4 regions of the Paenibacillus sp. FSL R10-2736 genome follow, and region 1 is predicted to be linked to each of the others. Evidence: riboswitches for the same ligand, from Rfam matches in the RefSeq annotation. Region 1 holds a riboswitch; each other region holds the start of a gene.
The links. A riboswitch is a leader RNA that binds a small molecule or an ion and turns the genes downstream of it on or off. The one in region 1 is predicted to bind cyclic di-AMP.
Positions count from the first base shown of each region.

Region 2: it holds a riboswitch for cyclic di-AMP, as region 1 does, so the genes downstream of both, NSQ73_RS13580 (APC family permease) here and NSQ73_RS33080 (hypothetical protein) in region 1, are expected to answer to the same signal.
Region 3: it holds a riboswitch for cyclic di-AMP, as region 1 does, so the genes downstream of both, NSQ73_RS30335 (3D domain-containing protein) here and NSQ73_RS33080 (hypothetical protein) in region 1, are expected to answer to the same signal.
Region 4: it holds a riboswitch for cyclic di-AMP, as region 1 does, so the genes downstream of both, NSQ73_RS30705 (C40 family peptidase) here and NSQ73_RS33080 (hypothetical protein) in region 1, are expected to answer to the same signal.

Region 1 covers NZ_JBBOBN010000002.1:1,137,013-1,142,823, forward strand. Annotated here, with positions in the region: gene NSQ73_RS33055 (ABC transporter permease) at 1-1,001, shown strand, start outside; gene NSQ73_RS33060 (hypothetical protein) at 1,014-1,208, shown strand; gene NSQ73_RS33065 (class I SAM-dependent methyltransferase) at 1,283-1,912, opposite strand; gene NSQ73_RS33070 (hypothetical protein) at 2,042-2,173, shown strand; gene NSQ73_RS33075 (hypothetical protein) at 2,295-2,483, shown strand; gene NSQ73_RS33080 (hypothetical protein) at 2,934-3,377, opposite strand; cyclic di-AMP (ydaO/yuaA leader) riboswitch at 3,553-3,720, opposite strand; gene NSQ73_RS33085 (MerR family transcriptional regulator) at 4,298-4,699, shown strand; gene NSQ73_RS33090 (oxidoreductase) at 4,696-5,718, shown strand; gene NSQ73_RS33095 (glutaredoxin family protein) at 5,791-5,811, opposite strand, start outside.
Region 2 covers NZ_JBBOBN010000001.1:3,139,441-3,145,251, reverse strand. Annotated here, with positions in the region: gene NSQ73_RS13590 (FecCD family ABC transporter permease) at 1-547, opposite strand, end outside; gene NSQ73_RS13585 (ABC transporter substrate-binding protein) at 779-1,801, opposite strand; gene NSQ73_RS13580 (APC family permease) at 2,000-3,817, opposite strand; cyclic di-AMP (ydaO/yuaA leader) riboswitch at 3,946-4,105, opposite strand; gene NSQ73_RS13575 (disulfide oxidoreductase) at 4,332-4,766, opposite strand; gene NSQ73_RS13570 (DsbA family protein) at 4,763-5,518, opposite strand; gene NSQ73_RS13565 (sensor histidine kinase) at 5,612-5,811, opposite strand, start outside.
Region 3 covers NZ_JBBOBN010000002.1:505,180-510,990, forward strand. Annotated here, with positions in the region: gene NSQ73_RS30325 (HD domain-containing protein) at 287-1,570, shown strand; gene NSQ73_RS30330 (TatD family hydrolase) at 1,624-2,394, shown strand; cyclic di-AMP (ydaO/yuaA leader) riboswitch at 2,593-2,822, shown strand; gene NSQ73_RS30335 (3D domain-containing protein) at 3,111-4,286, shown strand; gene rnmV (ribonuclease M5) at 4,447-4,998, shown strand; gene rsmA (16S rRNA (adenine(1518)-N(6)/adenine(1519)-N(6))-dimethyltransferase RsmA) at 4,995-5,811, shown strand, end outside.
Region 4 covers NZ_JBBOBN010000002.1:578,296-584,106, forward strand. Annotated here, with positions in the region: gene NSQ73_RS30685 (4a-hydroxytetrahydrobiopterin dehydratase) at 1-80, shown strand, start outside; gene NSQ73_RS30690 (c-type cytochrome) at 187-543, opposite strand; gene NSQ73_RS30695 (GNAT family N-acetyltransferase) at 670-1,155, opposite strand; gene NSQ73_RS30700 (C40 family peptidase) at 1,403-1,894, opposite strand; cyclic di-AMP (ydaO/yuaA leader) riboswitch at 1,900-2,043, opposite strand; gene NSQ73_RS30705 (C40 family peptidase) at 2,431-2,859, opposite strand; cyclic di-AMP (ydaO/yuaA leader) riboswitch at 2,917-3,055, opposite strand; gene NSQ73_RS30710 (hypothetical protein) at 3,273-4,070, opposite strand; gene NSQ73_RS30715 (M1 family metallopeptidase) at 4,115-5,811, opposite strand, start outside.

The DNA of each region.
Region 1 (5,811 bases):
TGAAGCAAGGGCTGGAGGACGAGAAGATTGAGGGTTATCTCACCTTTGCTTCAGAGGGCAGTGAGGGGGTACCTCCGGTAACGTATCACAGTAAAGACGGGGATATCAGCGACAAAGTGCAGAGTTATCTTCAAACTGCTTTGCAGCAGGTGAATACCGGACTTATTGTCGGCGATAAGCTGACGGAGAGCCAGGTAGCAGCGATATTCGCTCCAGTTTCAATTGGTACAGAGCAGCTGAATGCAGATGCAGCAGCCTCGGGTTCAGAAGAAGGGGATGCCAAGCCGGTCATTAACTATGTTGTCGTCTACGTCCTGCTGATGCTATTCTTCATGTCGGTGATGATGACCGGCAACATGATCGCCGCTGAGATTACCTCGGAGAAAAGCTCGCGTATCATGGAGATTCTGATCACCAGCGCATCACCATTAACACAGATGTTCGGCAAGGTCATCGGGATCTTCCTCGTCGGCCTGCTGCAGATCGCCATTATATCTGCCAGCATCGCTGTTAACCTGATGCTGCCGCACAATTCCGGCATCCTGACTGATTTCGACCTGGATCTGGGACAGCTGAATGCCAGCATTCTGGTGTATGGATTTATCCTGTATATCCTGGGTTACTTCCTGTATGCCCTGATGTATGCAGCTGTAGGTTCGATTGTCAGCCGGACAGAGGATCTGGGGCAGGCAGTTATGCCTGTGATGATGGTGGGCTTCGTCAGCTTCTACCTGCCGCTGTTCAGCATCTCGAACCCGGATACCCTGCTGGTTAAGGTAGCGAGCTTCGTTCCATTCACCTCTTCACTCAGCTTGCTGCTGCGGATCGGCGTTGGCCATGTGGCCTTCTGGGAGATCATGGTCTCACTGGCAATCCTGCTGGCAACGACCTTCGTCTTCGGCTGGCTCGCCGCCAAGATCTACCGCACCGGCGTCCTGATGTACGGCAAGCGTCCTAGCATCAAGGAGATTAGAAAAGCGATGAAGGCTTATAAGATCTAAGGAGTGGGAGTTATGGATAAAAAGCATCAGCAAAACGCCGGATTGTTGTTTGCAGCTTCTTTTCTTTCACTAACAGCGAGCCGGATTATTCATTCTAACGGAAGCAACCTGATAGATTTCACGCAAGGGATGCTAACGGGTATAGGCATTGTGGGTATGGTGGTGACCATCATAGCTTTTGGCAGATATCAGAAGCGCAGCCAGTAAACATAGATCAAAGCCCATTCGCCGGGGGAGGCGGGTGGGCTTTTTCTACTTATGCAGACAGTGCGCTTGGAGCGCTATCCTTCCTTTTTACATTTTATAATTAAGAAGTTTAAGGAAGGTTTGTTTTTCATATTCTTACCGGGCTCATCTATTTCTGATATCTCGACCAGACCATAGTTGGCAAAGTCTTGTTGAATGGAGTCAGCATCATAAAAAAACATTTTCACTCGGTCCATGATTTCGAAATAGTCTGTATCCAGTTGGACGCCTTTACCGTACATTGGTACTTTTTTGGATACCGTTGTAAAGACCATATATCCACCAGGCTTCAGCTGATTATAACAATCCTGAATGAACTTCTCCCGCTCACGCTGATCCAATAAGTGAATCAGGGCATAGCAGAATATACCGTCATAGAGTTTGTTGTCAAATGGCATATCGGTTACCGAGCCGTGGTAAACATTCATATTCAGTCCGCTCTGCCTCGCCAGGTCAATCGCTGTTTGCGAAATTTCAATACCAGTAACGTCTATTCCATTGTCCGTAAAAACCTTTGCATTTCTGCCATATCCAATGCCGGGAATCAGGATGTCTTTAACATTCTTTTCAAGGAAAAAGTCCTTGGTTAGGATGGCCGAGTCAGAAGGTTCAAATCCCCACATCGTTTGTTTTTCTATGAAGCTTGCTTCCCAGAACTCCGTCATAGCCCGATCTCCTTTAATTTCACCAGATAGTTATTACAGACACATTATATCTACAATAAAACCGATTAGCAATGTTATTGTTAATCCTCGTATCTAAACAGATAGACTTTTGTGAAGCGGGCGGATATTATGTTAGATGGATTTAGAACGATTAAGCAGCAGAAGCTAAGTGATGATCTGGAGCTGAACAGTGTGGTAGTGAGCTATCTGGATGATTTCAATGATATCTATAAGTGGATTGAATATGCATCGGATGATTGATCGCGAAACGGGCTTATGAATAATGCTGTTCTATAGAGTGAGTACAAACCACCCCAAACTGGTTAAAACCCAGCAGATAGTGTACCTTAGTAATATTAGTAATTAGGAGTGGTGATTTTTTGTGAAAAAAAGTAGACAGACCCCCGTGCTGGTCGTGCTCTCCATCCTGCTGATCATTATCAGCAGCCTGATCCCGTCAGACAAATCGACCTGGCTGGGAGCACTGCAGACCATCTTGCTGGGCGTCGGGCTGCTCGGATGCTGCATGGCTTTTTGGCGGTTCGCCAAGGGCGGCAAGGGCAAGCGCTGATTTCTGGCACTGGAACGGATAGCATAGCAAATGGAGAGCCGTGGCGGATGCTACGGCTTTTATTAATATGTACGACGTCTGCGGATTTACTCTATGCAGCGCTTGCTACGCGGACTGAGAGGACCTTATTTTGTGAAAAAGTCTGCTTTTTTGCCTGTTGCGGACTCAGGAGCGCTTATATTGTTCAAGGGAGCTCAAAATGAGGCGAAACTGGTTAGTTAAGGTCCTCTGAGTCCGCATGGATCGCTGATTCGCCTGATTGGGCGAAATAACGGATCTACAGTCCGCATGGATCGCAGTGGCATGATTAAAGCTATTGATGCAGGAGCAAACACACGTCCTTAACCACATTGATCCTAATCAATCCACCAAAATGAATCCACGATCTACCATAACCAAGCTACTGTAATCATTCTGGCCTTAATAAGTCAGACCCCACCCAGCAGCTCCCTATCCCGCCGACGGACGCGGGACAGCTGGCCGCGCAGCAGCCATCTGTTCGCGAATCCCTCTGAGCTGCGCTTTCAGCTCAGGGACGCTTCGCTGCAGGATGAGGCTGATCTCGGGCAGCGGCAGCTGGATGCCGTACCATAAGGCGCTGGCGATCTGATCCTCCCAGGTGAGCAGGGCAGAAGAGCAGCGGCCGCGGTCTTGAGCAACCAGCGAGCATTGCCGGATGCATTCCCTGTAGGCGGCAAGGGAGAAGTCCGATGGGATGCTGCCCTTCAGCCACGGCTCATAGAGTGCCGCGAATGTGGCAGTTGTGGCTTGATCGGCGCGGGCGCCCTTCTCCAGCAGCAGACAGCTTAGCGCATAGATGGTTCCGCTGTATTGTTCAATATAGCCGGTGAATCCGGCAGCGGCAGCTGCTTCGGACGATAATGGGTCTGGCATGTGGACACGTTCCTTCCTGAATGTGGGCGATTTATAGTTTGGATATGTAGCTGATTGGTTTGCCGAAATGCTGATCCGCCGGAATAAGTGCGCAAAAAACCGCAGACAGAGGAGGACCTCTGCTGCGGTTTTGTTGCAGGCGTAAGAAGCCTGGGGCAAAATCGTGGCGGATCAAGATCTCTCTCTTTACGCTTACGGGGTTAGCTGTCGGATTCGGACGGTGAGAGTCGCCCTACCTTTTGAGACTGCGTAATTGAAGTCTCCTTCGGATTCACCCCAAGTAGGCCTGTGGCCTGATGGTTCCCCCGTTTTCCGCTTAGCGGAAATTCAGCGTGCATTCACATTTTCACTGGTAACTTTCAACACGAATCATACCCTTTCAGGGTTGTCTTTGTAAAAATGGAAAAGAGTGCTTCTGCGCCGGATTTGCAATAAATTGCTGCTTTGCGAGGAATATTGGAGACTAAAACCATATATGTGGCCGATTATCATCCGTTTATCTCGCTCAATCGCCGTTTTTTATTTTTGAGAGGCAGCGGCAGGAGAACTCCGGAAATATTAATGCGTTAGACGGAAATACCGTCAATAATGGATTTTTGAAAAATGGTGTATTAGTGAGTAATCGGGAGATAATGGGAGATCGATGTTATTGTATGCGTTACCCGTAAGGCAAATAGATTCGTGATTGTGTTATTAGGGTAATTATGGCGGTTTACAAATTGCCCCTGAATTAGAGCCTGATTCTACGAAAATGCTTCCGTTCTAGCCCTGCAAACGATACATCCCGGAGGGCCTAATCCCCCGTTTCCCGAACGCTTGACTTGGACCATACTCCAGGGATTATCATTTGATTCTGTAAGGGCAGACTGTCAATAAAGTACCAAGCCTGAAAGCCAGACTAAGAAGGAGGCCGGCAGCAAATGGAGACTGCTTTTACGATTGCCGAGGTAGCAGAGCGGACAGGACTCAGCCAGGATACCATCCGCTATTATGAGAAAATCAAGCTGCTCCCCCCGGCAAGCCGCAAGGAGAACGGCCAGCGGGCATACAGCAGGCGTGAGCTGGACAGGGTGCACTTCGTCGCTATTCTCAAAAGAACCCATATGCCGCTGCGCACCATTCAAGAATATATCCGGGCTTCAGCGGAAGAGGACTACGAGGAATGCTACAGTGTGCTGGACGGGCATAAAACGTTGATTGAAGAGCAGCTCACGGAACTTACGGCGGCACTGGAGCTTATGCAATACAAGCTGAAGAACTTCCGGGAGCTTAAGGACGGCAGGTTCATCGCGGAAATGGAACAGAGGAGGAACGAGGAATGAATACTGGGATGAATCAAGAGACGAACAGCGGGTTATATAACGCGAAAGCTAAGCAGCAACCGATTCTTTCCGGATATGGTCCGGACACTACGGCAGAGCAAGTAATCCAAGGCCATAATCTGAGCGGTAAAATAGCGGTCGTGACCGGCGGCTACTCCGGCCTGGGCCTGGAGACCACACGTGTCCTGGCTGCCGCGGGGGCCACTGTGATAGTTCCCGTTCGGACACCGGAGAAGGCCCGGCTTGCCCTTGCCGGGATTCCCGGTGTCGAGCTGGAGGCGCTGGATTTGCTGGACCCGGCATCTGTGGATGCCTTCGCGCAGCGGTTCCTGGACTCCGGCCGGCCGCTGCATATGCTGATTCACAGCGCAGGCATCATGGCCTCGCCGCTGGCCCGCGACAGCCGCGGGTACGAAGCGCAGTTCGCGACCAACCATTTGGGGCATTTCCAGCTGGCGGCCCGGCTCTGGCCGGCGCTGGTGCAGGGCGGAGGCACGCGGGTAGTCTCCGTATCTTCACGCGGCCATCGCATTGCCGGTGTTGATTTCGCAGACGTGAATTTTGAGCGTAGAGCCTATGAGAAATGGACAGCCTACGGCCAGTCGAAGACCGCCAATGTGCTGTTCGCCCTTGAACTGGACAAACGCGGGCAAGCACATGGTGTCCGGGCATTCTCCGTGCATCCCGGCAGCATCCTGACCGATCTGGCCCGGCATCTGTCGGATGACGAGCTGCGCGGCATGGGGGCGCTGGATGAAGCGGGCAACCGCATTCCGGCCGGGCGTACAAGTCATATGAAGACGGTCCAGCAGGGAGCCGCGACCAGTGTCTGGTGCGCGGTGAGTCCGCTGCTCGACGGCAAGGGCGGCGTGTATTGCGAGGATGCTGACATCGCTCCTGTAGCGGAGTCCGGGGATTCGCACCAGCCTGGGGTGCAGGACTGGGCGATTGATCCGGGCAACGCTCTGACGCTGTGGGAGCTGAGTGAAGCTATGACGGGGGTTACATTCCCGGCCTGACAGATCTGAACGACAAAAATGGTGCCGGCCCTGTAAAGAGGGCGGCACCATTTTGCATAACTGACTGAATCCTTACTGTACAGCTGCCTCAAT
Region 2 (5,811 bases), on a different contig from region 1:
CCAGCAGCATGGCACTGACCGCCGCACCCGCTAAGGTCAGGCGTAGCGGTGTCAGCCCGCTATGGGACAACGAACCGATGCCGAAGACTAAGAGCGATGCCACAGCCGCTCCAATGAAGCAGTAGATCATGATATACATGAAAGACAGCGAAGGCGCAAAGGCGAAAGCCAATGCCAGGCCGACACCGGCTCCGGCGTTGAGTCCCAGCAGCCCGGAATCCGCCAGCGGATTCCGGGTCATCCCCTGCATGATCGCGCCGGCAACAGCAAAACATGCACCCACCAGCGCTCCGGCCAAAGCGCGGGGGATTCGCAGCTCCCGGATGACCTGATGCTGTCCCAGCTCCGGATTGAAGCGGAAGACAGCTTCCCATACAGTAGACAGCCGGATATCTGCCGCTCCTAACGATACAGACAGCATCAGCCCGAAGACGATGGCGGCTATTCCGAGCAGCAGGATCGTAGCTGCAGCTACCGGCCGCGACTTGATGGGTTTATCCTCTGCGGCCTTATAAGGATTGAGGTTAGAACGTGTGGATGAAACCATAAGCCGTCTCCTTAACAGGATTATTACTTGCTTATTACTTGCTTCTAATTGATTATCATTCTCATTATCGCAAATATATGAATATTGTACAAGCAGATAACGCGTAATCTATACTGAACGCCCTCATCTATCGCTCCATTTAAAAAAAGGTGCAGATCATCGTATCCGGGGATACAAGGACCTGCACACTCGCTACCGGCAAAGGCTGATCACCGGCATTTTGAACGCTGCTTATTTTACAAGACTGCTCAGAGCATCATCAATTGTTTTGGAGTTAGCTATAGGACCGCTGTACAGCCAGCTGGTTGCTCTGCCAAACTCATGAACATTCCCCGCCTTAACAGCCGGAATCCCCTTCCAGATCGCGCCATCCGTAACTTCAGCAGCATCCGCCCCGTCACTGTTCACAAGGATGATATGATCTGCAGTCAGCTCAGACAATTTCTCAAGTGAAATCGGATTCCACGTTGCTCTGGACTCAGCAGGAATTTCGGTAACCAGATTCGGGAGCTTCAGTCCAAGATCTCCATACAATACCGCTCCGCTGCTGCGGGTTTCGTCTACAATGAAGAAGCTCTTGGAGACCAGCCAGAGAATGGCAACGGACTCATCGCCGATGGCAGCAGAGATTTTGGCTTTTGCATCAGCAGCTTTTTGATCGTACGCTGTAATTGCTGCTTCAGCTTCAGGCGTTTTGTTCAACAGCTCGCCGATCTTGAGCAGCGATTTGCGCCAGTCCTTGCTGACTTCGTCGCCGAGTACATACGTAGGTGCAATTTTGTTCAGCTGGTCATACAGGCCGTTCTGAACAGTACCTTCCGATTGTACAATGGTGAAGTCCGGTGCGAAGCTGGTTACGGCTTCCAGTGGAAGGTCATAGCTGATGGTTGGAATATCTTTAAGCTCAGCTGCGAGGTATTCCATAGTACCGTTTGTAACGGACCATTGGGCAACCGGGGTCACGCCAAGTGCGACCAGATAATCTTCCAGATAAGAAGCCAGCACACGCTGCGGGTTCGCAGGGATAGTGACTTTATGTCCCATGGCATCCGTTACTGTTTGCTCTACCGCTGGAGCTGTTGTTTCTGCAGGTGCAGTTGTAGCTTCGGTAGTTGCTGCAGGTGCTGTAGTTGCCGCAGCTTCATTATTGGCTGCATTGTTATTTCCGCACGCGGATAGTAACAACGTTGTGGTCATGAGTCCGGCCATAGCCAGCTTCATGCTTCCTGATCTTTGTAGGTTGAACGAAAACATTAACTACCCCTCCTGTAAGTACATTCATTATTGGTCAAAGGTTACTGCTGCCTTCGCCTCACATAAACTGATGATATTGATTCTCATTCTCTCTGTCAACTAAATTATCTGGTTCCATGTACACTCACCCTGCGCTTAACAAAAAACGGCTGTCCCCGCAACCTGCGGAAACAGCCGTTTTACATATAAAGGGTATGTCTATTTGTGCAAATGATACGGTACAGTTGCTATAACGATATCCTTCTGATTCATCAGATAAGAACGGATGAACAAGCTGGTCTGATTATGCAGAATCGCCTGCCACCAATGCTTCGTAACAAATTGCGGAATGAGTACAGTAATATGGTCTGTAGAAGCGGTTTTCCACTCCACCGTATCGATGAATTTCACCAGCGGGCGGATGATGCTGCGGTAACGCGAGCGGAGTACAATCAGGCGCACCCCAGGGTTCCACTCTTCCCACTTCTGTTCCATTTTGTGAATCTCTTCTTCATCGAATCCGACATATACAGCCACTACATTCTCAGTCAATGACTTCGCATAGCTGATCGAATGCAGTACCGCGCGGGTGACACCGGCAACAGGTACAACCACTGTGCTTCCTTTAATACAAGGTTTATCCGTAGCCGGACAAATGCGCAGCTGATCGGCAATATTCATATAATGGCGGTGAATCCGGTGGAACACGATGATTACAAGCGGCAGGAAGATGAAGGCCATCCATACACTCGAGAATTTAGTAATAATGAAGATGAGCGTAATGGTTAAGGTTGTGAGCATGCCTACTGTATTCACAGCGAATTTGCTCTGCCAGCCCTTAGGCTTGGTTCTGTACCACTGGACCATCATGCCAAGCTGTGAAAGGGTAAACGGAATGAATACCCCAACGGCGTATAATGGAATCAACCCTTCGGTATTTCCGTGAAAAGCAGCTACAAGCACAGCCGACATTACGCCGAGGAAAATAATGCCGTTGGAGAATCCCAGCCGGTCTCCGCGCACCATGAAGGCATGGGGTAAATATTTGTCCTTGGCGAACATGAAAGCCAGCAGCGGGAAGGCCGAATACGCTGTATTCGCCGCCAGGAACAAGATTACTGCAGTGATGCCTTGGATGAAGAAGTACAAACCGCCGCGGCCAAAGGTAGACTCGGTAATCTGCGACACAACCGTTGCTTTCTCATCCGGCATGATACCGTACCAATAAGCCAAAAGCGTAATCCCTGTGAACATAGCTCCGAGAATCAGACCCATCAGCATCAGCGTTTTAGCCGCATTTTTCTCAGCCGGTGCTTTGAAGTTAGGGATCGCATTGGAGACCGCTTCTACCCCGGTCAGTGCCGAACAGCCGGAGCTGAAGGCCTTGAGCAGAAGGAACATACTAACGTTTGATACCGCCGAGCCAATCTCAGGAACCTGGGCATGAGCACCGCCGGTTGCATATTTGAAGACTCCCGCGATAATCAGTACAAAGATGGATACGACGAACAGATATACCGGAATGGCTATGAAGGAAGCTGATTCAGTAACACCCCGCAGATTGACAATCGTTAAGAGCAGAATGACAGTAACCGCTATGAGTACACTATGATTATGAAGACCCGGGAACGCTGATGTAATTGCATCCGTTCCCGCCGAGGCGCTTACCGCCACCGTTAGAATATAATCGACCAGCAAAGAGCCACCGGCAAGCAATCCGGTATGAACCCCTAGATTGGTTTTGGCAACAATGTAGGCGCCCCCGCCCTGCGGATAAGCAAAAATGGTCTGCCGATAAGACAGGATTAAGATGGCCAGCAGGCCCAATACGGCTAATGCAATTGGCAATGAGTACCAGATAGCTGTGAAACCTGCGGCCACAAGTACGATTAGGATTTGTTCTGTTCCGTAGGCTACAGACGAGAGCGCATCAGAAGACAGGACAGCCAGTGCTTTCACCTTGGATAACTTTTCATGATCGAGTTCGTTCGACTTCATCGGACGCCCGATCAATAGTCGTTTTACCTTGCTTACCATTGTAGTAACAGTTCCTCTCTTTGTTAAGTTGAAACGGCAGTACCGCGCGCTGTTTTCATAAGTGGATTTCATAAATGCAGGCACAAAAATAAGCATACGGAAATGATCCGCATGCCTTGAGTGCATGGTCATTATCCCACTATTGCTTACGAGGTTAGCTGGCGGATTCGGGCTGTGGTAGCCCTACGGTTTTCGAGTCTGCTGACCCGCTTCCGATTCACCCCGTTGGCACTCGGCCAAGTTTGGTTCCCCCGTTTTTCCTTCCGGAAAATTCAGCGCATATTCAACTTCTCACAAGGACTAATAATAATCTACAATGCCTCTTCCGTAAAGCGTTGAAACAAATGAAAAAAGAATGAAAAACAACCAAAACAACCAAATCCATGATCCGGTATGTCTTGATCTTTCATTCTCTTTCATTATCCCTTTATCGCGTGATTTTACAGCATTTCTGCTTAATAATTTACACTCAATTTAAGGGAAATAGTTACTCTTCATTCTGCCTGACGGCTTCTTACTCACCTGCATCCTCTTTACGCCCTGTCCATAGCAGAATTGTGATTAATGCGAACGCAATGAGTGCCAGCAGCGGGATGGTGATGAATCCGAAATAATTCAGATAATCCGTGTTGCACGGCACACCGATTGTACATGGAAGCACCTTGCTGAGTGCCGGAATTTTCTGCTCTGCGTAATGATAGATCGAAATGCTTCCGCCAATCAAACTTAAGGGAAGGACATAAGGGATAATGCGCTTATCCCCCCGGTAAGTGGCGATTCCGAGCAAAATCAGCTGCGGATACATAAATATCCTCTGAAACCAGCATAGCTTGCAGGGCTCATATTTCAGCACTTCACTGAGATACAGACTGCCTGCTACAGCAACAACCGAGACGAACCAGGCCAAGTAGAGACAATTCCGGCGGCAGAATGCAGAGAATTTATTCATTGTGCAGCCACAGCTTCCGCAGCTACCTGGATTTGAGCATCAATCTCCTCCATATTAAAAGGTTCCTTCACCTTGACTCCATTGACAAACAGTGATGGCGTGTTGGTTACGCCGGTGTCAGTGCCAAGCTGGATATCTCTCTCCAGTTCGCTTTCGTAGGTCTTGTCTTCAATATCCTTACGCAGCAGGTCGAAGTCAATGGGCAATTCTAATTGCTGTGCCAGACTTACCAGGAAGTCCGGTGTTGCCCACTCTACCTTTTCTTCACCCTGGTTAGCATAGATGGCATCGAAGAATTTCCAGAAAGCCTCTTGATTCTGATGGTACACGGAGAGTGCCGCAAGTGAGGCTGTTCTCGAATCCGTACCGATAAAGGCCAGGTTGACGAAGTAAAAGGCTGCTTTATCCTGATTGACATACTCCTGAACGATTTGCGGTTTAATCACCCCGGTGAACTGGGCGCAAGCCGGACATTTGTAATCGCCGAATTCAACGATTTTGACGGGTGCGTCTTCTTTGCCCAGCCGTGCCATTTCACTGTAATTGAAGTCAACGGGAGCGGCAGCAGATCCTGTGGTTGAGCCGTCCCTCGAGGCCAGCATGAATAATCCTACAAAAATAATAACGACTAACGCCACTGTACTCACGATCAGAATTCTCGTTTTCTGCTTCTGCTGCTCCTGCTCTGCCCGGCGTTTCTCCTGCTTGCTCATCTGGGGAAGCGCGACATTGTTCTTTTTCGGTTTGCTCAAAGAGAGTTCCTTTCTGTCCATAGGACTGTCGTGATAAAAGATAAGTTACTTTAAAATTATATAATTAAAGTTCTCTCCTTGGCAAACCCTACATTATACAGCTTTGGTTGCCGCAGGCACTCCGCTGTCTTCATTTTCTTGGTTGTAAATCAGCTCCGGCGATGAATCCAGCGACTGTAGTACAATTCTGAAAAAGAACTGGGTCCCGCCGCCCGGCGCCGGTTCCGCCCATATTTCTCCCTGCATAAGCTCCACCAGCTTCTTGCAAATGGCCAGACCCAGACCGGTACCCG
Region 3 (5,811 bases), 630 kb from region 1:
CAATTATCAAAAGCGTCAATATTCGACATTGTTCACTGTTTTATGATATTTATAATACCAACCATTCCCAAAACAGTCAACCTTTTTTGAGGCGAATTTTAAGGAAACTTTGAAGGAAACATTCATACCGCCATTGGTTAGGCATATATCCCAAAAAGAACCTCGAAAATATTTGTCGATTTGTAAATTGCTAAATTGTCATAATTCGACAAAGTACGACAATATTTATTATTATAACTGTAATTCCACCCTATCTCTATGGATATTATTCAAAGGAGTTGATCTCATGAAGCAACCGCTGACAGAAGAGAAGGTATTTAAAGATCCGGTTCATAACTACATTCACGTCCAGGACACCATTATCTGGCGTCTGATTAACACCAAGGAGTTCCAGCGTCTGCGGCGCATCCGCCAGCTCGGTACCTCTTATCTGACTTTCCATGGCGCAGAACACAGCCGGTTTTCCCATTCGCTTGGTGTTTATGAAATTACCCGGCGGATTATATCGCAGTTTGAACGGAGCGGATATAAGGATTGGATGCCTGAGGAGAGTCTGCTTACCCTGTGTGCGGCGCTGCTGCATGATTTGGGACATGGCCCGTTTTCCCATTCTATAGAAGAAGCTTTTGAAATGGATCATGAGGACTGGACCTGCCGGATCATTCTGGAGGATACAGAAATCACCGCTATTCTGCGTGATGTAGCTGAGGATTTCCCCAATAAAGTAGCCTCTGTGATCTCCAAAACGTATGAGCATGAAATTGTTGTCAATTTGGTGTCGGGGCCGCTGGATGCGGACCGGATGGATTATCTTTTGCGTGATGCCTATTATACAGGGGTAAATTACGGAACCATAGACATTGACCGGATTCTGCGGATGCTGCGCCCCTATGACGGCCGGGTAGTTGTCAAAGAATCCGGGATGCATGCGATTGAGGATTACCTGATGTCACGTTATCAGATGTACTGGCAGGTCTATTTCCATCCGGTAACACGCAGCTCGGAAATTATTCTGCGCCAGATTCTCCGCAGAGCCAAGGAGCTGGTGCAGGAGGATTATGGTTTCCGGTTCATGATTGAGCCGCTAAGTGATTTGTTCCGCGGGGATGTAACGGTGGAGCAGTACCTGCTGCTGGATGAGGCATTGATGCAGACAGCCTTCATGCAGTGGACGCTGGAGAAAGATGAAATTTTAAGCGACTTGTGCAGCCGATTTATTCATCGTAAACTGTATAAATATGTGGAGATGGAGCATCTGGATACAGAGACAATTGACGAAATCCGCCGCAGCTTTGCCGGTGCCGGACTGCGTGCTGATTATGATCTGGAAATTGATTTTCCGACAGATCTTCCTTATGATGTATTCCGTCCGGGGGATGCTTTTGACAGCAAACAGATTCTGCTTCTGGACCGTCATGATAAGCTGCGGGAGATCTCAGAGGTATCGGATATTGTACGCTCAATCAGCGGGATTCACCGAGGCAGATACCATCTCTATTTCCCGCAGGACAGGCTGCAGAAAGCCCTTCCACAGCTGCCGCCCTCCATCGCAGATATTTTTGCAAAATAACCTAAAATACTTGTAATTCATCATAGAAATGAAGGCGGAAAGGATGAAATATAATGCAGTTATTCGACACACATACCCATTTGGATGCTCCGCAATTCGACGAGGACCGCGAGGAGGTAATCGCCCGGGCGCTGGAGTCCGGAGTCAGTAAAATGATCAATATCGGCTTCAACCGGGAGACGATTCCGACAACGATGGAGCTCGCAGAGAAATATGATTATATTTATGCAGCGGTGGGCTGGCATCCACAGGATGCATTCAGTATGAAGGAGGGCGACCTCGAATGGATCGCTTCGCTTTGCAGTCATCCCAAGGTAGTGGCCATCGGTGAGATCGGACTTGACTATTATTGGGACACCTCTCCTAAGGATGTGCAGCATGAGGTATTCCGCAAGCAAATTGGCCTGGCACGTGAACTGAAGATGCCCATCTGTATCCATAACCGCGATGCCCACGAGGATGTAATCCGGATTCTGCGGGAGGAAAAAGCGGGTGAGGTTGGAGGGGTGATGCATTCGTTCTCCGGCAGCTGGGAAAGCGCCAAAATGTGTCTGGATCTCGGCTTCCATTTGTCCTTCGGCGGACCGATTACGTTTAAGAATGCCAGGGTGCCCAAAGAGGTGCTCGCCCAGACTCCTCTGGACCGGCTGCTGATCGAAACGGACTCCCCATATTTGACTCCGCACCCCTTCCGCGGCAAGCGGAATGAGACCGCACACGTAAGACTGGTAGCGGAGGCAGCTGCGGCAATAAAAGGGATTGATTTACAGGAATTGGCGGAAATTACGTATGCGAACGCACTGGAACGATTTGGAATTGTCTGAAAACGGGAGAAAAAGCGGTGAAAAATGAAGTATAGCCGATATATTAAACTTTTATAGTCTAAAAACGGCTGAATATTACAATATTTTAATCATTTTTTTACGTAAACGTGGTTGAATCGTCCTTTACAACATGCATCAAAACAGGATATCATCTTTTCAGTGCAGTGAGCTGTTGTTACTGTGACAGTCACTATTTCATGGATCGTCTCGCTGAGTCTCCGTATGGAGAACGGGGGAACCAATAAATGCCCTGCCGCATGCCCGTACATAGAGTACAACACAGAATTGCCGCAGAATTTATTTGATTTCTTCACGTGGTCTTTGGGGTGAATTTGAGGGCAACCGCCGTGAGCGGGTGACCTGAGATAGGGCGTCTCTCTTATGCCCGAACCCGACAGCTAACCCCGTAAGCGCAAGTAAGAGAGGAAACCTCGTGCATAAACATTCCCGCGTATTCGACACCGGAGAAGCCACGAAAGAGTCCTCTGTGAACTCTTTTTTGGGCTTTTTTTTGTTTTGAATAATGCGGATGTTCCCGGCATACTGTTATATAACAGATATCCGGAGTAGCTATGCCGAGCAGGCGATCCATGAGCAGGAAACGCTGGAGCAATGCGGGCGTATCCTGTTGCAATCTCAAACCTAGTTTCGTCAGAAATGATGCAGTCACCTTGATATAACTTGGACGACGGGGCTATGTAAGGAGGATGGAGAGAGTGGGCGTATTCCAACCAGAGGTATCCCATGATTCGCAATCATCCAGCAGGTCTTTCGCATTACGGTTGAAGCAAGTGAATCCTCGCGTACTTTCACTTGCAGGTGTGATATCGATTGTTATCGCACTGTTAATTCTGCTGTACGTACACGGTCAGAGTAATAAAGAAATTATTTTAGTTATAGACGGACAGGTACAGACACTGGAGACGCGGGAAGCGCTGCTCAGTGATGTGCTGGCAAAGGAACAAATTTCGCTGCAGCCGTATGATGAGCTATCTATTGGCCTTAGTGATGAAATACAAGACGGCGACCGTGTCGTAATCACCCGTGCGCAGAAGCTTATGCTTACTGCAGACGGTGCAACCAAGACCATATACACCACCGAGGATTCGCTCGGAGATGCCATTACCAAGCTGGGTTACAGCCTGGAGGGCAATGACAAGATTTTCCCTTCGCTTGATACCGCAGTCACACCCGACATGGAAGTCAAGATTGTCCGTATTACCAAGCAGACCGTACAGCGGACAGTAAACTTGCCTTTTAAGGTCATCAAAACCGCAGACCCCTCTCTGTATAAGGGAGACGTAAGAGTTGCACAGGCAGGCAAGCCGGGCGCGATCATCCAGCATATCGAGAAGATATATCAGGATGGGGAGCTAGTCTCCATGAATATGGTCGGCAAGGAAGTTCAGACGGTAACCAAAGATAAGGTTATTGCTGTCGGTACCAAAGCGGTTCCGAAGCCTGTTGTAGCTGCAGCAACTACATCCAAAGCAACTACATCCAAAGCAACTACAACCTCCAAATCATCCAAAGTCAGCGCAAAGAGCAACAACGTCACGAGCAAGGCAGGCGTAGATTTTGAATACAAAAAAATGATCAAAAACGTATCCATGACGGCGTATTCCTCGGAAGAACCGGGAATTGGAACACGTACCGCCTCCGGCACACGCGTAACGGAAGGCCGCACTATTGCAGTGGATCCGAATGTAATACCAATTGGCTGGTGGGTGTACATTGAGGGATTAGGGTTTCGCCGAGCAGAGGATACCGGCGGTGCCATTAAAGGCAACAAGGTAGATGTTTACTACGATTCACTGAGCCATGCCCGTAATTTCGGCCGGAAGTCGCGGACCATCTATGTGATTGGACCTGTGAAGCCGGAGCTTAACTAAGCGGCAAGTCTTTTGCAAATTAGCGGTTTATAAGATATAGTGGGGGTAGCACTTACGGAATTTAGAGAGCTGCCGCTCATCACTTATACATCCTTTAGCCAAAAAGAAGGGGAGCGAATCCTCTTCTTTTTGCGTTTTAGAGTAAGGGAGTAAATTATTTATGATTAAAGAATTAATTGTCGTCGAAGGTAAAAGCGATACCGTGGCCGTTAAGCGGGCCGTAGAAGCGGATACGATTGAAACAGGCGGTTCCGCAGTGGACCGCAAGGTCATTGCGAAGATTACATTAGCCATGGAACGCAGAGGGGTTATCATCCTCACGGATCCCGATCATGCCGGAGAGCGGATTCGCAAAATTGTCTCCTCCAAGGTACCCGGATGCAAGCACGCATTCATTCCGGAGAAGGATGCTACCCGCAAAGGGGATATAGGTGTGGAGAATGCCTCGCCTGAGGCCATCCGCCATGCGCTGGAGCATGTCCACACTTCTTTTGAAGGGGCACCGGCTGTAATCGGGCTGGATGATCTTATGGCCGCAGGTATGATGGTACACGCACAGGCAGCAGAGAGAAGAATGCAGCTTGGCAATCTGCTGGGTATCGGTTATTGCAACGGCAAGCAGCTGTACAAGCGTCTGGCGATGTTCGGTATTACACGCGAAGAGTTCGCGCGCGCTCTCGCCCAAATTGATCAGGGAGGCATTACTTCATGAGCGACACTCTGAATATCTCATCCCCAACTAGAACCAAAGCAATCATACAGCGGTACGGGTTTTCGTTCAAAAAAAGCCTGGGCCAGAACTTTTTGATCGACCAGAATATTCTGGACAAAATTGTCGATGCCGCAGGTCTGGATTCTGCAGCAGGCGCACTGGAGATTGGCCCGGGTATCGGAGCCCTGACGGAAAGGCTGGCGATGACAGCAGGTGCGGTCACAGCGGTGGAGATTGACCGCAGACTGATCCCGATCCTCAGGGATGTCCTGTCACCCTATCCCCATGTAAAGATCCGCAATGATGATGTACTGAAGGTCAACATGCAGGAGCTGTTTGCCGAAGATTTTGCCGGTGTGGACCGGGTTAGCGTAGTAGCCAACCTCCCGTATTATGTGACGACCCCGATTCTCATGAAGCTGCTGGAAGAGAAGCTGCCGCTTGATAACATCGTCGTTATGATCCAGAAGGAAGTTGCCGAACGTATGGCTGCTTCTCCTGGGGGCAAAGAGTACGGAAGTCTTAGTATTGCCGTCCAGTATTACAGCGAGCCCGAGCTGGTCTGCATGGTACCCCGGACAGTGTTCATTCCGCAGCCGAATGTAGAATCAGCCGTCATCCGTCTGAAGGTCAGAGAGCGTCCTCCGGTTGAAGTTGCCGACGAGAAGCATTTCTTCGATGTTGTCCAGGCATCCTTCACCCAGCGGCGCAAGACGATCGCCAATAACCTGAAGGCCCGCTACTTCGCTGAAGAGGGGCGTGAGCGTCTGGAGGCCCTGCTGGCTGAAGCAGGGATAGAGCCGTCCCGCCGCG
Region 4 (5,811 bases), 560 kb from region 1:
TGCGTCTGCCTGCAGACGTGGAGAAACTGGATATACGCCAGGCCAATGAAATCAACGAGGCTTTTGAGAAAAACCGTTAGAGGACAGGATCCTTATGGAAACGACAGTACCGCTTAATCCATAAAAATGCCCGTGCAGGGATACCAGGGTATCCTTTGCAGCGGGCATTTTGCTTTGGGCATGTTATTATTTCTTCTCAGCCAGCCATAACGCGACATTCGCAATTTCCTCAGGGGCTAGTTTGTCTTTGAAGGAAGGCATCTGCCCGCGGCCTTTGGTCACAATGCTGTAAATCTGTGCCGCGTCATGCTGTGCGCCCTCCTGCTGCAGGTTCGGCCCTACACCGCCCTGAAGCTGATCCCCGTGGCAGGTGATGCAGTTGGCTTTCACCAGGGCCTCCGCGCTGGTAGCGTCCAGCACAACCTCAGGCATTGTAGGTTTGTTCTCTTCAGCCACCTCGGCTTTGCCGGGCAGGGTAAACATTAAGACCACGGCAAAGGCACAGGCGGCAAAAAACAAACCGCTCATGATCCATTTCTGCATCTGCATCCGTCCCTCCATGTAAGCTGCTTCCTTCATTATACCGGATGGTGAAGCGTTATCATAGTATTTGTGTCAAAAAAATGAACGAAACTCCTGGAAAATTTGCAAACATACAGAAGTGGAATGCTATTTCTCATAGACCATACAATAAAATGGTTTATCGCCAGTTGGGGTTCTGCGTTCATAAGTATCCGTTATGGTAAATCCGCATTTCTGGTAAGCACGGATGGCCCGCTGATTCCAGGTCAGTACCTCCAAATCGATCTCCCGTTCCGGATAACGCTGCAGCGCCGCCTGAACGATGGCCTTCATGAAGAGATGTCCCATGCCATGACCGCACAGATCGGGCCGCATGCCGATTCCAAGCCGGACTACACCCTCCATAGGGAACAGCTGGGCGAAGCCGCACAGGATTCCCTGTCCATTCACAACAGAAACGTATTGCTCACTGCGCAGCTGCGGATCACCGAATTCAACACCGAGCGCCTGCATCTGCTCCCAGGGCATCCAGCCGTAAATATTATACGGGGGCCTGTAGTTCCACTCACAGATCTCAGCAGCATGCCGCGACTCCATAGGAACAACATAAAAAGTTACCGGGGAACTTATCATAAGCAGAGGCCTCCTTTCAAGGGGACATTACTTCATTCTATAAATATTATATACAAAACGAGCCGGATTCGACGCAAAAACCTTGCAGAAAGACCGGAACTTGACAAACGCCAAAAAATATTTTATGAAAGAGCGAAATTGGTGTTTTACAAATATAGAGCGGGGTAAGTAATTTTATAGACAAAAAAATAAGCCCTCCTCCAAGATTTCGGCAAAAATCCTGGAAAAGCGCTTATATTAGGACAAATTATTGCACATCGTCATTGTCTTCGGAATCCGCAGCCACAGTCTTGTAAGCATCTGTACTCATAATCCGTTTGGCGCCAACGTAGCGGTTGACGTAGTAGCTGTCACTCAGCGAACTGATGGTTACACCACGCGAGGAAGAAGCATGTGCGAACTCACCGTCACCAACATAAATACCGACATGGGAAATGCCTTTGCCGCTTGTATTGAAGAATACAAGATCGCCCGGTCTCATCTCATCGCGGGATACAGCAGTGCCCATCTGATATTGGGAACCGGATTGGTGAGGCAGGTTAATGCCGATCTTATCAAAAACATACATTGTAAATCCGGAGCAATCAAAACCGTTCGTGGATACACCGCCGGATACGTATTTGGTCCCGATGGCTTTGTCGATAACTTTATCCATTTTGGAATCCGCGAAAGCGCTTCCTGCTCCAATGGTGAAGATGATGGAAAAGCTTAGTACTGCGGCTGCTAGCTTCTTCTTCAAAAGTAAATACCCCTTCCAAATGCCTACGAGGTTAGCTTAAGGGTTCGGTTGAAGGTCCCCTATGACCCCTCTTAGAATAGGAGGTCAATTCACCCAAAGTTGGTTCCCCCGTTTCCCTAAATCTTTAGGGAACTCGGCACGACTGTTGATTAGGATTAGCTGTTATTCAATACATGACAAAACCTTTGTTAAAAGCGATTCAATAATTACAAAAATGTTACTAAAAGCTCACTGCGATAATTGTAGCAAAGACTAGGGCGCTTGGCAATCACTTATAACATATTAATGCATTTTTTTTGCGTTTTTTAGAGTTATAGCTGCATAGAAAGACTCATATTTACGCAGCAGGTGAGCTATTGATGAATTTTTCTTTGGATTTGGGATAAAAAGGTGTTTCAGGGCCTGCAGATGAGTGTAAAAGGTAGAATAAGGAAAAGGAAAAACCCGGAAATGATTACGGCAATAATCAAAACCGGGCTCGTATAAGTTACATTTAGTTGTTAGAGGTACGAATATTCGAGGAAATGTTCAAGGGTTCAATCGTAAGCGACAGCTTGGTAGGCTGTTGTGCTCATCACTCTTTTAGCGCCAACGTAGCGGTTGGCCCAGTATGCCTGACTCATCGAACTGATGGTTACACCACGCGAAGTGGAGGATTGTGCGAATTTGCCATTGCCGACATAAATACCGACATGGGAAACTCCGTTGCCCAGGGTATTGAAGAATACCAAATCACCGGAACGCAAATTACTCTTGGATACGGCTGTTCCAACGCTGAACTGTGCCTTAGAGGTGCGCGGCAAGGTAAGGCCGATACTCTTGAATACGTATTTGGTGAATCCGGAACAATCAAAGCCGCTGGTGCTGGTGCCCCCGGTTTTATATGACGTTCCAATGGTTTTTGAGATCACAGTATCCATTTTGGAATCTGCGAAAGCGCTGCCTGCTCCAAGTGTGAATACCATCACAAGACCCAGCGCTGCTGCGGTGCATTTCTTCTTAAAGTTCTGACTTCTCAAAAGATGTACTCCTTCCAAGGCCTGCGAGGTTAGCTTAAGGATTCGGTAGAAGGTTCCCCTATGATCCCTCTAAAGCGAGATCAATTCACCCAAAATATGGTTCCCCCACTCCCCGGTGCAGGGAATTCGGCGTTTTGTGCACCAGAATAGTGACATATCGACATAAGATTAAAGGCTTCGGTTACATAGCTGCTTAATTCCATTTGAAAGATTACAAATTTGTTACTAGTAGTACAGGCATCATTGTACCAGAGGATTTACAGTTTTGCAAATGCACTTATCGCAGCTGTAAACAAAAAAGAGTCATGCACCTCACCAGAGGGGCGATGACTCTTTTAGTATGCCGTTTTGGCGGCCGATTATTGTGGGAATGATTTACTGGACCAGAGATGATACTGCGCGGCTATGCCCCACATTTTGAACAGAGTGGATGGCAGCGGGGCTGCCTGGCGCAGGAGCAGGGCCGGGAGACCGGGACAGAAGAGCGCTGCAGCGCCGCAGAGGAACAGCGTCACCAGACTTCCTGCGCCTATAATGACGGATATCCCGATGGAGTGCAAAAGGACTTTCAGACAGATCAGCAGCGAAGTGAACATGCCCGTGCCTGCAGTATAACCGAACTGCATATACAGCAGCAGCTTGCGGATAAGGAAGAGGTAGATGAGCCAGCCCAGCACATAAGGCACGAGCGTCAGCAGCAGCGGATAATCGAGAATGCCGTTCAGAAGCAGACGGTACATCTTCGGCAGCAGCCAATAGAGCGGCAGAAGTGCCAGCGCCCATTCAACGAGACTGAACAGCAGGACAGGCAGCCCATAACGCTTCATCCCGGGAAAAAAGAACAGTCCGCGCTCCCCGGCACGTTCCTGGTGTAGCTCGTGCAGCAGGCCCGCCCGGATAAAGGGGGAGAGCAGCAGCCGCAACAGAGTCAGTGCCAGGAGCAGCCATAGCCATTGCCGGACGTCCGGGTCCGTGTGCAGTGCAGTCTGCCCCTCAATATAATACAGCAGCCTGCCTATGCTACTGCCGCCGGCATCCGCATCCGGATAACGCAGCAGTACCGGAACGACGGCGCTTTTAATGAATTTGTACATGAAGTAGCCCCAGAACAGCCGGTAGATAAATAGCAGAATCAGGATATAAAATTGCTCTTTCATGCTGTGCCAACCGCGGGTTATCGAAATTTTCACAATCCTTCACCTCACCAGACAAGAGTTCCGAGCAGGGTTTCAAGCAGTGTCGTCGCACTGAGCGTCCAGCGGGAAAGAGTATTGTGCTCAAGCTCCGCCATTCTGAAATTATTGAGATGCTTGCTCTCCAGCAGTATGGAATGTCCCGGATCAATCTCGGCGGAGACCAGAGGTGCCTTATACGATAATTCAAACGATGTTGTCTTCCCTTCGCCGTTCCAGTATTGCTGAACCGAGTACCCGTCCGAGAAAATAAATTTTACAGGGACATCCCCGTAATGGCTGCCCTTGTTGCTTACCTCAACTACAGCATCATATTGAATGCCTGCTCCGTTGCCGCCGTCCCGTTTAGCTGTGAGCCTGATGTCGTCTACTGCAAAATCAGGGGCTCCGCCGCTGTAGACGTACTGGTCAAAATAAGTCTGCCAGGATTGCTTGGTCACTTTCTCCACAATCTTCTGGAAGTCAGCGGTCGAGGGATGCTTGAAGCGGTATTTACGGGCATAGGCAGCTAGAATGGCATCCATGTTCTTGGCTCCTGCTAACCGTTCGATGTCACGGAGCACCAGCTTGCCCCGGATATAGACATTGCGCGTGTAGGCATCATCTCCGGTGTATTTCCAGGTCTCCAGATTGAGCGGCTGTGAGGAGGAGACCAGACTGGACTGCAGCGGGAGGCTTGAGGCAACGCCATATTCCTGCTCCATCAGCCGGTCTTCGGCATATGAGGTGAAGCTTTCGTCCAGCCACGCCTCCTCGAATTCATTGCTGGCGACCATGCCATAGAAATACTGGTGACCGATCTCATGGATCACGGTCCGTTCAAGCGAAGTGCCGGGCGATGCCTCGGCAGCACCGAAGGCAGTGATCAGCGTCGGATATTCCATCCCCCCGGCCCCATTGCCAGATTCAGGCGGGACTACAATGGATAAGGTGGAGTAAGGATACGGGCCATACCATTTGCTGAAGGCGGTCAGGGCAGCCTCTGCGGCCTGGAAGTAGCGCTCCTGAAGATCCTTATGCAGCGGGTCCAGATAGAGCTTGATCTTTACTCCGGGCACCTGCGGCGCGGAGAAGGCCTTCTCGGCAACCACAAAATCCGGCGATGCCGCCCAGGCGAAGTCATGAACATCATCTGCGTAGAACTGATAGATTTTTCGGTCCTGTACCAGCCGCGCGTTCTTCACCGGAAATCCGGTGGCGGCAACCTTGTAACCGGACGGGACGGAGATGGTTACATTGTAAATACCGAAGTCACTGTAGAACTCAGATGTGCCATGGTACTGATGCAGATTCCAGCCTTCCTCCTGTACTCCCCTTGTGCCAGCGGGCTCGTAGACGCTGAGCTTGGGAAACCACTGGCCGGCCATGACGAAGTTGCCGGCGGTTCCCATACGGGCGAATATTTTCGGCAGCTTGACCTCAAACTGGAGTTTGAGTGTTACGCTCTCACCACCGTTTACCGGCTGGGGCAGGTGGACCTTAAGCAGGGTCTTGTCATTCACATTGCCGTCGTCAGGCTGCACATACTGGGTGCGCTGCATTAGCGAAATCCCCTCGGAGGTCCGCAGATCCGTCAGCGTCAGGCTGCCGTATCCGCCCGCAGGCATGGAGTCGCCGCGAAGCGTTCCTCCGGATTCCTTCATAAAGGTTGTATCGCCGGAAGCGAATGCATTGGGGTAAAGGTGAAAATAGAGCTCTTGGACCG